2 regions of the Shewanella sp. 4_MG-2023 genome follow, and region 2 is predicted to be linked to the other one. Evidence: predicted binding sites of a transcription regulator. Region 2 holds the regulator's gene; the other holds the start of a gene.
What was found. The regulator NrdR, encoded in region 2, represses ribonucleotide reductase genes. The targets are predictions, from matches to a motif close to AAACACNANATNTNGTGTTT.

Region 1 (7,536 bases), on a different contig from region 2:
ATCAAGTACCAGTAACTCTAAGCCATTTAGGTATAAGTGGCGCTGTTGAAGATGATCGGCAATACGCCCAGGTGTTGCCACAATAAAGTGTGGGTCACGAGATAGCGATTTTGCTTGATCGTTAAAGTTCTCGCCACCTAAAATACTAATGGCTTTATATTGGGTATTGGCAACCAGTAAACGTAATTGACCATAGACTTGCTGAGCAAGTTCACGGGTTGGCAATAAAATCAGAACGCGAGGGTCTTTTTTAGAGAGGGCCCTAGTCGATATTACCCGCTGCAAAGCAGGTAATAAAAACGCCAGGGTTTTACCTGAACCGGTTTTAGATGATGCCATTAAATCTTTACCCGCTAGGGCAATTGGCAGGGCTTGCTGCTGAATTTCTGTTGGCTCAGAAATGCCCATATGCTTTAGACTGTCTAGTAAGCGTTTATCTAAAGAAAAATCGGTAAATAACAAAGGTAAATCCCCTAAAAAATGATAGCCAGATATTATAACGTGTAAGCGACTTGATAGCCAACAGCTTAAGCGTAAGATAAGCTACTTAGGTGTGCAAAAATGGTTAAGGGTTTGGTAAATGTCTAAGGCTTCAAAAGAAAATAAATCATCACTTCGTGTTGGGATCGCCCTCGGTAGTGGCGCGGCTAAGGGCTGGGCTCATATTGGGGTGATAAAAGAGCTGGCCGCCATGGGGATCCACCCTGAAAAAATTGCTGGCTGCTCTGTTGGGGCTCTGGTGGGCGCAGCTTATGCTAATGATCATTTAGAAGAGTTACATGAGTGGGTGAGTGGGTTTTCTAGTTGGGATGTTTTAGGCTTAATGGATTTAAGCTGGCGCAAAGGTGGCTTAATCAGTGGTGAAAAAGTATTTGATGTTTTAGCTGGTCGAATAGGCGATCTAAAAATAGAGCAATTGCAAAAGCCGTTTGCGGCAGTGGCGACCGATTTATATTCTGGCCAAGAAATTTGGTTCAAAGAAGGCGATTTACGTCATGCGGTAAGAGCCTCGTGTTCAATGCCGGGCTTTTTACCCCCAGTACAATTGCATGATCGCTGGTTAGTGGATGGCGCAGTGGTAAACCCTGTGCCAGTGTCAATGTGCCGCACCATGGACGTTGATGTAGTGATTGCAGTGGACTTAAATGGTCACCGCCGTAATAGTATGCATATGTTGCCTCAACAAATGACCAGCTGTGCGCCCACTGAAATTGAAAAGCAATTAGTGGCCAAAGAGCCAGAGTCGGCGTTTATGGATCTGCTAGGTAAAGGTAAAGAGTATATAAATAGTTTTTCAGAAAAGTTTTCCACAAGCACGAAATCTCACCCTGGGATGATTGCGGTGATGTCGCAATCAATGGATATTTTAGAGCAGCGCCATAAACGCGCCAGATTAATGGGCGATCCACCGGATGTGTGTTTAGTGCCACAGCTTGCTGATATCGGTACCATGGAGTTTCATCGTGCTGATGAAGCGATAGAAGCAGGCCGTCAATCTGTGCGCCAATCTGCGCATTTAATTTATGCAGCCCTTGGTATTAGCCCAAATGATTAACGCCAATTAAAGCGCTTTGCTTTAATCATACTGATTTTTAACGGTTGAAATGACCTGTTTAAGCATCAATATACCAGTATAAATCTGTGATAACTATTTGTATAAATCTGTGATAACTATTCGTATAAGCCTGCAATTACCAGTTTAAATCTGTAATTACCAGTTTAAATCTGTAATAAATAGCAGTCTATTTATAGGCGTTTCAGCACTCAGTAGCTGCTTTTTATAACCTGGTCAAGTTCAACTTTTCTAAATAGTGTTGAGCTTGGCAGTAATTTTTTTCATTTTGTTCCCCTTCATCAAAACATGATCTAGATCATGGATTTTTAGTGCCTATTATTGCCTAATGCACCATATATTGTGTTTGTTGATAATTATGTGTGGATATATAGTGTTTATATCCTGTGCATAAAAGGAGTAAAAGTAATGCCTGTAGTAATTAAAAGGGACGGTTGTCGTACTCTATTTGATGAGTCGCGGATCAAGGATGCCATTGTTGCAGCAATGGAAACTGCTACAGGTAGTGCTGATGAAGACTATGCTTCAACAGTCGCTTGTGTGATTAGAGATCAAGTTGCTAACGATGAAGAAGTTGAGATCCATCATTTACAAGCTTTAGTTGAAAACTTATTAATGGAAGGTCCTCATAAAGAGGTTGCGCGTCATTATATTGAGTATCGTCACGACCGTGATATTTGCCGTGAAGCCAAAAGTAAATTGAACTGCGAAATTCGTGGTTTGGTTGAACAAAGCGACGCGTCGATTTTAAATGAAAATGCCAATAAAGACGCTAAAGTTATTCCAACTCAACGGGATTTACTTGCTGGCATCGTGGCCAAACATTATGCCAAGTCGCATCTATTGCCAAAAGATATTGTTGCTGCACATGAGTCAGGTCAACTGCATTATCACGACTTAGACTATGCACCATTCTTCCCAATGTTTAACTGCATGCTAATTGATTTAGCTGGCATGTTAACCCATGGTTTTAAAATGGGTAACGCTGAAATTGACACCCCTAAATCAATTTCAACTGCGACTGCAGTAACTGCGCAAATTATTGCCCAAGTGGCTAGCCATATCTATGGCGGCACCACCATTAACCGCATTGATGAAGTATTAGCTGAGTTCGTTCAAAAGAGCTATCAAAAGCAGTTGGTTATCGGTAAAGAGTGGGGCGTAGCAGATGTTGAAGCCTTTGCCATGGCGCAAACTGAAAAAGAATGTTACGACGCATTCCAGTCTTTAGAATATGAAGTAAATACCCTTCATACCGCCAATGGCCAAACGCCATTTGTGACCTTTGGTTTTGGCTTAGGCTCGTGCTGGGAAGCGCGTTTAATTCAAAAGTCGATTCTTAAAGTACGTATGGCAGGTCTAGGTAAAAACCGTAAAACAGCGGTATTCCCAAAACTGGTTTTTGCTATTCGTGATGGCCTAAATCATAAAGCTGCTGATGCTAACTACGATGTGAAGAAGTTAGCATTAGAGTGTGCCACCATGCGCATGTATCCAGATATTCTTAATTATGAACAAGTTGAACGCGTTACTGGTTCATTTAAAACGCCAATGGGTTGTCGTTCATTCTTAGGAACTTATGAAGAAAATGGTGAGTTAATTCATGAAGGGCGTAACAACTTAGGTGTTGTCAGCTTAAACTTACCTAGAATCGCCATTGAAGCCAAGGGCGACGAAACCGCTTTCTTTGCCTTATTAGAACAGAGAATGACACTCGCTCGTAAAGCACTCGATACCCGTATTGCCCGCTTAGTGGGTGTAAAAGCGCGTGTTGCACCAATCCTATATATGGAAGGTGCTTGTGGTGTTCGTTTAAATGCAGATGATGATGTGTCTGAAATCTTTAAAAATGGCCGCGCGTCAATCTCATTAGGCTACATTGGCTTACATGAAACCATTAATGCACTTTATGGTACTGATGAGCACGTGTTTGATAGCGAGCTGTTACGCACTAAAGCCATTGAAATTATCTCAGTGATGAAGCGCGCGACTGAAGCGTGGAAACAAGAAACAGGTTATGGCTTTAGCCTATACAGCACCCCAAGTGAAAACTTATGTAGTCGTTTTTGCCAGCTAGATGCCAAAGAGTTTGGTGTGGTTGCAGGGGTTACTGATAAAGGTTACTACACTAACAGTTTCCATTTAGACGTCGAAAAGAAAGTCAATCCATACGATAAAATTGAGTTTGAATTACCGTACCCAGAAATCACCAATGGTGGCTTTATTTGTTACGGTGAGTTCCCGAACATGCAGCACAATATTGAAGCATTAGAAAACGTCTGGGATTACAGTTACACCAGAGTGCCTTATTACGGTACCAATACCCCAATCGATGAATGTTATGACTGTGGTTACGTTGGTGAGTTTAACTGTACCAGTAAAGGTTTTGTGTGCCCTAAATGTGGCAACCATGAGCCAAGCCGTGTGTCGGTAACCCGTCGTGTATGTGGTTATCTAGGCAGCCCTGATGCAAGACCATTTAACTATGGTAAGCAAGAAGAAGTTAAACGCCGCGTTAAGCATTTATAAATAGCAAATTCATGAAGTTAGCAAAGCTAATTCCGTGATTAACCCAACAAGGCGCTTTAAGCGCCTTGTTTTGGTTTGGCCTTAGTGATGCAAATAGGTTTACAGCGTGAGTGTTTACGCGACAATGAGCAGTAAGAGAAGTGATTATGAATTACCATCAGTATTTTCCTATCGATGTGATCAACGGCCCAGGTACCCGCGCGACCTTGTTTGTTTCAGGTTGTGAGCATCAATGCCGTGGTTGTTATAATCAGTCTACTTGGGATCCTCGTTCAGGCCATGAATTTAGCCAAATGATGGAAGATCAAATTATTGCTGATTTAAATGATACTCGTATCAAGCGCCGTGGTTTATCACTTTCTGGTGGCGACCCATTATTCCCAGCTAATCTCGACAGCATTTTGTCTTTGGTTAAACGGGTAAAACAACAATGCCCAGATAAAGACATTTGGCTATGGAGTGGCTACAAGCTCGATCAAATGTCCCTCAAACAACTGCAAGTATTAGACTATGTAGATGTGTTAGTGGATGGCAAGTTCGAGCAAGATTTAGCGGATCCTAGTTTGAAGTGGCGTGGTAGCAGTAATCAAATTATTCATGATTTAGTTCAAATAGATTAACCATAAGCTGCTGTGGATAATGTGTTTCGTCTAACGAACTGTTATACTTCGCCTCCGTAAACGTGTTGGATTGATACAAGTGCTGTGTTTGAGCATGTTATTGTGTCAGTGGCACAATGTTGAAATTTAAGGTAGCACAATGAATTTAAAAGAAGAACTGCAAGCATTAAACGATAAAGCAGAAAAGTTTCGCCGTAAACTTGCTGCTGCACAAGCCCGTGAAGATAAAGCGGTTATCATGCAGTTTAAAAAAGAGATCGCGACAGTAACAAAACGTATTGCAAGTTTGAAAAATCAGCAATCACGTCAATTAAACAAAGCCGGTAAAGATGTAAAAGAACTAAAATTTAGTCGTGTGCTGACCAAAGCGGAACAAGCAGACATGGGTAAATTAAAAAAATCAGTTAAAGGATTAGTTGTTGTACATCCAATGACTGCGCTTGGCCGCGAAATGAATATTAAAGCAGTAACTGGTTTTGCCCCAGCAAAATTCTAATCCAGTTTATCCCTATTAGTTATGACGTAAGTCAGTTGCATGGATGATGAGACTCATAAATTGAGCGTTGTCTGAAAGGTTGGTCAATGTCGATTAAATATATCGCCACTTCTAAGTTACCTACGCCTTGGGGCGTATTTGCAATGCATGGTTTTGAAGATACCGAAACCGGTAAAGAACATGTTGCGCTAACGTTTGGTGAGCTAAATGCTAATGAGCCAATGTTAGGTCGTATTCACTCTGAATGTTTAACCGGTGATGCCTTGTTTAGTTTGCGTTGTGATTGTGGTTTTCAGCTGCAAACTGCAATGCAAAATATTGCTGAATTAGGCCAAGGTTTTATTCTTTATTTAAGACAAGAAGGCCGTGGCATTGGTTTACTGAATAAAATCCGAGCCTACGAACTGCAAGATCAAGGTGCCAATACTGTTGAAGCTAACGAACGTTTAGGTTTTGAAGCTGATATGCGTAAGTACGATATGATTGAACCTATGTTAGCTCAAATTGGTGTTAGCAAAGTGAAGTTAATGACCAATAATCCACGTAAAGTGAAGGCCATGCAGGCAGTTGGCATTGAAGTGAGCGAAAGAGTTCCATTGCAAGTGGGCAAAAACCGTTACAATGAAGCATATTTAAAAACCAAATCAACCGAGTTAGGTCATATGATGACAGAACACCATTTTATTGATGACAATAAATAACAGTTGACGAAATAGCGTAGATTAAATCATGTTACTGAGTTGGTTTACTGGTTTTAAAGCAAATCAATTTCCATTATATAAAAGCGCTGTAATAGCTATTGCAGCGCTTTTTGTTGTTCAACCTTGTCAGGCTCAATTTGATGCTGACAACCCCGATCTTTCCCATTATGCTTTTGCAAATTATATTGGCAGCGGGATTTATCGCGCTTCTGGCCAGAGCGCTGCAGTGGCCAATATTCCTTTCGCATTTGATATTGAACAGGCCGATGATCACCTGCTGACCCTAAGGTTGCCAGTTTCATTGGGCTTTTTTAATTACTCTTTTAGTGACTTGCCAGAAGGTGAACTACCCGATGGTGTCGGCACTATGACCATAACCCCAGGGATTGAGTACAAATGGTTTTATGACGAGCAGCTCACCCTAGAAACCTATTTAGATTTGGGCTACGGGCATAACTTTTCAAATTCCAGTAATGTGGGGATTTTCTCTACTGGTTTTTCAGCGTTATATGAATTGGCACAACCCAAATATAATCCGGTGTGGGTTAACCGAATTTATTATGCTGGCTATAAAAGCAGTATCAATGACAGCTCTGATGGCTATTCTGTATTGCAATCTGGCATTGATTTTGGCTTAAATCAACGCTGGGATTGGGGTGAGTATACCGTTGAGCCACGCTTGTTTGTAGCGGGGCGCTGGTATTTCGATAAACTTAAGTTTGTTACCCCAGTGCAAGAAAATGTGCTTACGCAATATTCCTATGAAGTGGGAGTGACATTAGCCTTGTCTAAGCCGTTAGGTTGGGGATGGTTCAGTACAGACCGATTTGGTATGAGTTATCAAACTGATGGGGAGTTACAGGTGTGGCGATTAATTTTTGAATTCCCTATGTAGTTTCATCGGTTACAAAAAAGCCTGATGGTTTAATTAAACCAATCAGGCTTTTTTGTACTATTTACCGAATAAACAGGTAGTTAGAGGTTTGTTTCAGACCGCTTGTTTATCAATGGTGTTTATTTGCCCCAAATATCAGCGTTAACACCTGCAGTGCATTTATTATTTTGCGCTTTGGACACAGGTTTGGCACCCGAGCCTTGATGAGCCTTTGTCGTTGATTTTGCTGCATCATAAACTTTAGGAGCAGGCAAAGGCAGCTTGTTGGTTTTTAGCCATAAGTATTCAACTTTATCACGGGCCCATTCGGTTTTTCTTAAAAACTTGAGGCTGGATTTAACACTTGGATTATCTTGAAAACAGCGAATATTAATGCGGCTGCCTAATTCTTCCCAGCCATACTTTTCCACTAATTCAGTGACAATAGTTTCTAATTTAATTCCATGAAGAGGATTGTTTGCTTGAGTCATGTACGCAGCTTAATTTACCAATTTGCCGACATTATAACATTGGCTTGCTGATGACGTTAGTGCTGAAATGTTTCAGTGCTAAGTTAACCACACTGAAACTTCAGCATATCAGACCTAAAACTCGAAGCTATTATCTGGTGGAATGGCAAAAAGCTCTTCGGCTATGGCGCGAATTTCTACTGCTGCTTTACCTTCAGGGTCAATCTCAAGCACTGACGAGCCACTTTCTTCGCTGTCATCATAAATATTACG
Region 2 (7,536 bases):
AGTAGCGTTGATTTACCTGAGCCGTTTAAACCCAGTACACCAATCTTGGCGCCAGGGAAAAAACTAAGGGAAATATCTTTAAGGATTTGTTTTTTAGGTGGAACAATTTTGCCCACTCTAAGCATGCTGTATACAAACTGAGCCATTTTTATATCTCTTTGACTGGGGGATCGAACTAGGAATAGCACTAATTCTACTCGAATCGAGCAACAACTTAAAACCGATCTTTTTGCCGTTAGCTGTTTACGGTTTTTTTGAAGGAGACTTATGTTGCTTTAGTGGTCACTAAGCAGGGTTTCTGTCAGCTAATAAAGATGATTTTGTGAAATATTAAGCGGAGTGCTTATTGAGCCGTGACAATCTAATTAATTTGTTGCTAACTCAAGATTATTTCATTGAATCCGCATTTTGCGGGTTAAAAAGTGATATTCGTGACTATTTTCACTGTTCGCGTTGTTATTTTTGTTGATTCATTTTTTTAGAAAAGAGTTTTCTTAAAATTGTCACAAGGTTATGAAACTAAGCGTTAATTTGGATTTTTCTATGAAATACAATTGCCGAACAACTCCATACAAGAAAATACAACTAACACAAGTGCAGTTCATGACGAATTGCAACTAATTTCATGTTTCAAATGCTGGGATTGTGATCAATTGCGCTGTATCATACCGCGCAACCCTACTATAAGAATTAACAGCTGGAGTGAGTAATGCTGAAAAAAGCTATGAATATCGCAGATTATGATCCACAACTATTTGCAGCAATTGAAGATGAGACTCGTCGCCAAGAAGAGCACATTGAATTAATCGCATCAGAAAACTATACCAGCCCTCGTGTACTTGAAGCGCAAGGCTCACAGCTAACAAATAAGTATGCTGAAGGTTACCCAGGTAAGCGTTACTACGGTGGTTGTGAACATGTGGATATTGCTGAAGAATTAGCTATTTCTCGTGCTAAAGAATTATTTGGCGCGACATACGCAAACGTTCAGCCTCACTCTGGTTCTCAAGCAAACTCAGCAGTTTTCATGGCGCTTTTAGAAGGCGGTGATACTGTTTTAGGTATGAGCCTTGCTCACGGCGGTCACTTAACTCATGGTTCACATGTCAGCTTTTCTGGCAAGTTATACAATGCGGTTCAGTACGGCATTGATGAAGTAACAGGTAAAATTGATTACGCAGAAGTTGAGCGTTTAGCGGTTGAGCATAAACCCAAAATGATTATCGCCGGCTTTAGTGCTTATTCTGGCATTATCGATTGGGGTAAATTCCGCGAAATCGCTGATAAAGTCGGTGCTTACTTATTTGTTGATATGGCGCACGTTGCCGGTCTTGTCGCTGCGGGTATCTACCCGAATCCGCTACCTCATGCACACGTTGTGACAACCACTACCCATAAAACCCTAGCGGGCCCTCGTGGTGGTTTGATTTTATCTGCCATTAACGATGAAGCTATCTATAAAAAACTAAACTCTGCAGTATTCCCAGGTGGCCAAGGTGGCCCATTAATGCACGTTATTGCAGCCAAAGCGGTAGCATTTAAAGAAGCATTAGACCCTGAATTTACCACTTATCAAGAGCAAGTGGTTGCTAATGCGAAAGTGATGGCGAAAACCTTCATTGAGCGTGGCTACAATGTTGTTTCTGGTGGCACCGATAACCACTTATTCTTACTTGATTTAATCAACAAGGATATCACTGGTAAAGACGCAGATGCTGCGCTAGGTCATGCAAATATCACAGTTAACAAAAACTCAGTACCAAATGATCCACGTTCACCGTTTGTGACGTCTGGTTTACGTATTGGCTCTCCTGCTATTACCCGCCGCGGTTTCACTGAAACTGAATCGGTAGAGTTAACTAACTGGATGTGTGATGTGTTAGATGACATCACTAACGAAGCTACTATTGAGCGCGTTAAAAACCAAGTGCTTGAATTATGCGCTAAGTTCCCAGTTTACGGTTAATGTCAACCGAGATTGATTAACATAAACAATGATCTATTTAACTAACGCGGATAATCTTTTCGATAAGGTTAACCTTGTAAAGTAAATAGGATAAACTTCAATGGTCGTAAGTACTCAGTGCTTACGGCCATTTTGTTTTTTATTTCAGGAGCGGATATGCATTGCCCATTTTGTAGCGCGACAGATACGAAAGTTATTGATTCAAGACTCGTGGCTGAAGGCCATCAAGTGCGCCGTCGCCGGGAATGTACTGAGTGTCATGAACGCTTCACCACTTTTGAAGGCGCCGAATTAGTCATGCCGCGGGTGATCAAGCAAGATGGCACTCGCCAACCATTTGATGAAGATAAGCTGCGTGGCGGCATGCTTCGGGCTGTTGAAAAACGCCCAGTTTCAATCGATCAAATTGAGCAAGCGTTAAGTAAGATTAAGTCCACTCTTAGAGCAACAGGTGAGCGTGAAATTGATTCGGCCATGATTGGTAATTTGATGATGGATCAATTGATGATCCTAGATAAAGTTGCCTATATCCGTTTTGCTTCAGTTTATCGCGCCTTTGAAGATGTTTCCCAATTCGGTGAAGCCATCGCCAAGCTGCAAAAATAATCTAGCTTATTTTTATTGCCGTCTTTAATTAATTGCAGTCTTACATTTGTTGGTATTGGCACTTTGTATTCTTGCCAATGATTAACCTTATTTAGCAGTTCTGAATTTTAATGACTGCTTTTTAGTTTCTAGAAGGTCTTTATGTCTCAGTGGTCAAAATGTGATATTGAAATGATGAGCCTTGCTATTTCATTAGCTGAAAAAGGCCGTTATACCACACGTCCAAATCCTAATGTGGGTTGTGTGATTGTCGCCAATGGCGAGATCATTGGTCAAGGCTATCATATTAAAGCGGGTGGCCCCCACGCCGAAATTCACGCCTTAAAAGATGTCGAAAATCGACAATTACAACAGCTACTCCCTCAAGCTACAGCCTATGTCACCCTTGAACCCTGCAGTCATTATGGCAAAACCCCGCCATGTGCTAAGGCATTAATTGCAGCCAAAGTGAAGCGAGTGGTGATTGCGCAAATGGATGCGAATCCGCAAGTGGCGGGTAATGGCGTTAGCATGCTTGAAGCGGCAGGTATTAAAGTTGATGTGGGTTTGCTAACAGCTGCGGCAAGCCAACTTAATATCGGCTTTATGAAACGCATGACTACGGGATTACCTGAAATCACCATTAAGCTGGCAGCCAGTTTGGATGGTAAAACCGCGCTATCGAATGGGGTATCAAAGTGGATAACCGGCCCCGAAGCCAGAGCCGATGTGCAAAAGCTGCGCGCCCGTCATTGCGCGCTAGTGACTGGCGTTGAAACTGTGTTAGCTGACGACCCCTCTTTGAATGTGCGCTACGAGCAATTGGCTAGTGTACAAAACAGCCTTGCTGAGTCTGACCTTCAACAGCCTTTAAGAGTGGTGCTTGATAGTAAAGCAAGGCTGACTGCCGACTATAAAATGTTTACTATTGAAACGCCGATTTTGCTGGTGTCTTGTGTCGACTATCCAGCAGAAGTAAAACAAGATTTTAAGTCCCATGTTAGCTTTATCACAATAGCGGCTAATAACGATGGGCGAGTTGATTTGCATGCTTTATTTACACACTTAGGCCAGCATTGTAACTCAGTATTAGTCGAGGCTGGTGCCAGCGTTGCTGGTAGTGTTATTCAAAGTAAATTAGCTGATACACTTTATTTGTACCAAGCAATGAAAATATTAGGCAGTCATGGACGCAATTTGATGCAATTAGACGACTATCAAACTATGGATCAGATTCCTGATGTACAATTAACGGATTGTCGCAGAATTGGTACAGACCAACGACTGATTTTAAAGCTTAATTCGCCAGCGAATTAACTAATGCAATTTTGTCTATCGGTCGATGCTAAGCGTGGCCCAAAAGATAACAAGTGAGTAAATATGTTTACTGGGATTATTGAAGCACTAGGTACATTAAGAAAAGTTGAGCGTAAAGGCGATGATATTCGTTTGACTGTAGCCAGTGGCAAGCTCGACTTAACCGATGTAAAACTGGGTGACAGTATTGCCACTAATGGGGTGTGTTTAACCGTAGTACAATGTTTAGCAGATGGTTATGTTGCAGATATTTCTGCTGAAACCGTTGCCTTAACCGGATTTGCTAAATATAACGTCGGTCAAAAAGTAAACCTTGAAAAAGCGGTGACCCCAACGACCCGATTAGGCGGCCATATGGTTAGCGGTCATGTGGATGGTATTGCCACAGTGGAGCAGCGCCTTGTGCGTGGCCAAGCCATTGAGTTTTGGCTGGCAGCTCCCGCTGAGTTATCTCGTTATATTGCTCATAAAGGTTCGATCACCATTGATGGCGTTAGCTTAACGGTAAATGAAGTTGATCAGCACAGATTCAGATTAACCATAGTGCCGCACACTGCAGCTGAAACCACCTTATTAGCTTTACAAGCGGGTCATAGCGTCAACATCGAAGTTGACCTTATTGCACGTTATCTTGAACGCTTAATGAAAGTAGAACAAAAGCCAGCCACTGAAAGTGGTGTCACAATGGAATTGTTGGCAAGTGCTGGATTTATGCGATAACTGATTATTACTGGTAAATATTATTACCGGAGCATATTTACTCTATATCGCTGATATAGACAAAACAATATAAAGGTCTTAGCAATGGCATTACATAGTATAGAAGAGATCATCGAAGACATTCGTCAAGGTAAGATGGTTATCTTGATGGACGATGAAGACAGAGAGAACGAAGGTGATCTTATCATGGCGGCCGATAAGGTGACGCCAGAGGCCATTAATTTTATGGCGACCTTTGGCCGTGGACTGATTTGCCAAACCATGACTAAAGAGCGTTGCCAGCAACTGAACTTGCCGTTAATGGTTACCAACAATAATGCTCAGTTCTCAACAAATTTTACCGTTTCCATTGAAGCGGCAACGGGGGTCACAACGGGCATTTCAGCCCATGATCGCGCTGTAACCGTTCAAGCGGCTGTTGCTAAAGATGCTAAAGCATCAGATTTAGTTCAGCCTGGTCATATTTTTCCACTTATGGCACAAGATGGCGGGGTGTTAATTCGCGCCGGTCACACAGAAGCGGGTTGTGATTTAGCCCGTCTTGCAGGCTGCGAGCCATCTGGCGTGATAGTTGAAATTCTTAATGATGATGGCACTATGGCCCGTTGTCCAGATCTTGAAATCTTTAGTGAAAAGCACGGTATTAAAATGGGCACCATTGCCGATTTAATTGAATACCGCAACACCAAAGAAACCACGGTTGTGCGTGAAGCTGAATGTAAATTGCCAACGCGTTTTGGTGAGTTCAATATGGTGACTTTCAGAGACACCATCGATAATCAGCTACACTATGCCTTATTGAAAGGTGACGTTGAAGAAAACTGCCTAGTACGGGTACATTTACAAAATACCTTTAATGACTTATTCCACTCTGAACGCGATCAAAAACGTAGCTGGCCACTTGAAAACGCCATGGAGCGTATTGCATCAGATGGTGGTGTATTAGTACTGTTGGCGAATCACGAGCATTCAAGTGACATGCTCGCCAAGGTCAAAGCCTTTGAAGCGGAAGATAACGGTCAAGCGCCTACAGCTGCTAAATGGCAAGGAACCTCGCGCCAAGTCGGTGTTGGCTCGCAAATTCTTTCAAATTTAGGTGTGAGCAAAATGCGTTTATTAAGTTCACCCAAGCGTTATCACTCTCTATCAGGGTTCGGTTTAGAAGTAACTGATTATATTGCAGAATAATTCACTAACTTAGTGAAGTTAACATTTATCAATAATTGCACAGGACTCAGGGCATTTGGCTGTGGTATTATACCGCCACTTTTGCCCAGAGCCGGGTGCTTTAGCTAATTTAGGTAAGATAATGATCGTAGTTGAAGGTAATATCGAAGCAAAAAATGCCAAAGTGGCGATCGTAGTATCGCGTTTCAATAGTTTTCTTGTTGAGAGTCTGCTTGATGGCGCATTAGACACACTAAAACGTTTAGGTCAGGTAAATGACGACAACATTACTGTTGTTCGTGTTCCTGGCGCTGTTGAATTACCACTTGCTGCACGTCGAATTGCTGCTAGTGGAAAGTTTGACGGTATTGTTGCACTTGGTGCAGTAATTCGTGGTGGTACTCCGCATTTTGATTTAGTTGCTGGTGAATGTAACAAGGGTCTTGCTCAAGTCGCTTTAGAGTATGATATCCCAGTTTCATTTGGCGTTTTAACCACTGATACCATCGAGCAAGCAATTGAACGCTCTGGTACTAAAGCTGGTAACAAGGGCACAGAAGCTGCACTTGGTTTACTAGAAATGGTTAACGTTCTGCAAGAATTAGAACAACAGTTAGTATAGTAGTAGGAAAAGTAATGAAGCCTTCAGAGCGCCGCAAGGCACGCCGTTTAGCTGTTCAAGCTATTTATTCATGGCAGTTAAGCAAGAACAATGTTGCTGATGTTGAACATGAATTTTTAACTGAACAAAACATTAACGGTGTTGATGTAGCTTATTTTCGTGAATTGCTATCAGGTGTAGCCACGAAAGCAACTCAACTTGATGATCTGCTAAAGCCTCATTTAGATCGTGATATTGAAGATGTATCACCCGTTGAGAAAGCCATTGTGCGTTTAGCAGCTTATGAATTAACTTATCGTAAAGATGTGCCATATAAAGTGGCCATTAACGAAGGTATCGAATTAGCGAAAGCGTTTGGTGCTGACGATAGTCATAAGTTTGTCAATGGTATGCTAGATAAGCTTGTTACTCGTAAGTAATGAATGAAAACGGTATCTTCGGATACCGTTTTTGTATGTAACGCTTTTTTCTACAAAATAATAGGTGGGCGGTTATCCGCACCAGATTATATCGTGAAAGAATTCCAACTTATCGAACAATTTTTCCGTGATAAAGGTCAGCAACGTCGAGATGTGCATTTAGGCATTGGCGATGACTGTGCATTAGTCCAACCGGCGGAAAACACATCTATTGCCATATCTTGCGACACCCTAGTCGAGAATGTCCATTTTTTACCGACAATGCCAGCTTATGAGCTTGGCTATAAATCTGTAGCGGTAAATTTATCCGATCTTGCTGCCATGGGCGCAGATCCGGCGTGGATGACGTTAGCGCTAACCTTGCCAGATGTTGATAATGAGTGGTTAGCGCAATTTAGCCAAGGGCTATTTGAAGCGGCTGAATATTACAGTGTTAGTCTGATCGGTGGTGATACCACCCGCGGGCCTCGCTGCATCAATATTACTATTCATGGTCAAGTGCCAACCGGTAAAGCATTAACCCGTAGTGGCGCGAAAATTGGTGACTGGGTGTATGTTACTGGCACTTTGGGTGACTCTGCCCTTGGGCTTGATATCCTGTTGGGCAAAAAAGAAGTCGCACATCAACATAAAGAATTTTTAATTAACCGTCACTATCATCCAACGCCTAGAATACTAGCGGGTCAAGCGCTACGCTCTTTAGCAACCAGTGCCATTGATTTATCTGACGGTTTATTTTC

Region 1: a site for NrdR is predicted at 1,902-1,921, ahead of nrdD (anaerobic ribonucleoside-triphosphate reductase). Genes of this name have one in related genera too.

The regions. Positions count from the first base shown of each region.
Region 1 covers NZ_JAUORL010000008.1:65,657-73,192, reverse strand. The annotation lists gene Q4546_RS06430 (DEAD/DEAH box helicase) at 1-462, opposite strand, end outside; gene rssA (patatin-like phospholipase RssA) at 581-1,555, shown strand; gene nrdD (anaerobic ribonucleoside-triphosphate reductase) at 1,982-4,102, shown strand; gene nrdG (anaerobic ribonucleoside-triphosphate reductase-activating protein) at 4,249-4,722, shown strand; gene Q4546_RS06410 (YibL family ribosome-associated protein) at 4,862-5,218, shown strand; gene ribA (GTP cyclohydrolase II) at 5,305-5,919, shown strand; gene Q4546_RS06400 (hypothetical protein) at 5,948-6,814, shown strand; gene Q4546_RS06395 (VF530 family DNA-binding protein) at 6,934-7,284, opposite strand; gene Q4546_RS06390 (AAA family ATPase) at 7,399-7,536, opposite strand, start outside.
Region 2 covers NZ_JAUORL010000026.1:34,971-42,506, forward strand. The annotation lists gene ettA (energy-dependent translational throttle protein EttA) at 1-146, opposite strand, end outside; gene glyA (serine hydroxymethyltransferase) at 710-1,966, shown strand; gene nrdR (transcriptional regulator NrdR) at 2,123-2,572, shown strand; gene ribD (bifunctional diaminohydroxyphosphoribosylaminopyrimidine deaminase/5-amino-6-(5-phosphoribosylamino)uracil reductase RibD) at 2,714-3,868, shown strand; gene Q4546_RS14265 (riboflavin synthase) at 3,932-4,588, shown strand; gene ribBA (bifunctional 3,4-dihydroxy-2-butanone-4-phosphate synthase/GTP cyclohydrolase II) at 4,673-5,776, shown strand; gene ribE (6,7-dimethyl-8-ribityllumazine synthase) at 5,898-6,377, shown strand; gene nusB (transcription antitermination factor NusB) at 6,392-6,796, shown strand; gene thiL (thiamine-phosphate kinase) at 6,890-7,536, shown strand, end outside.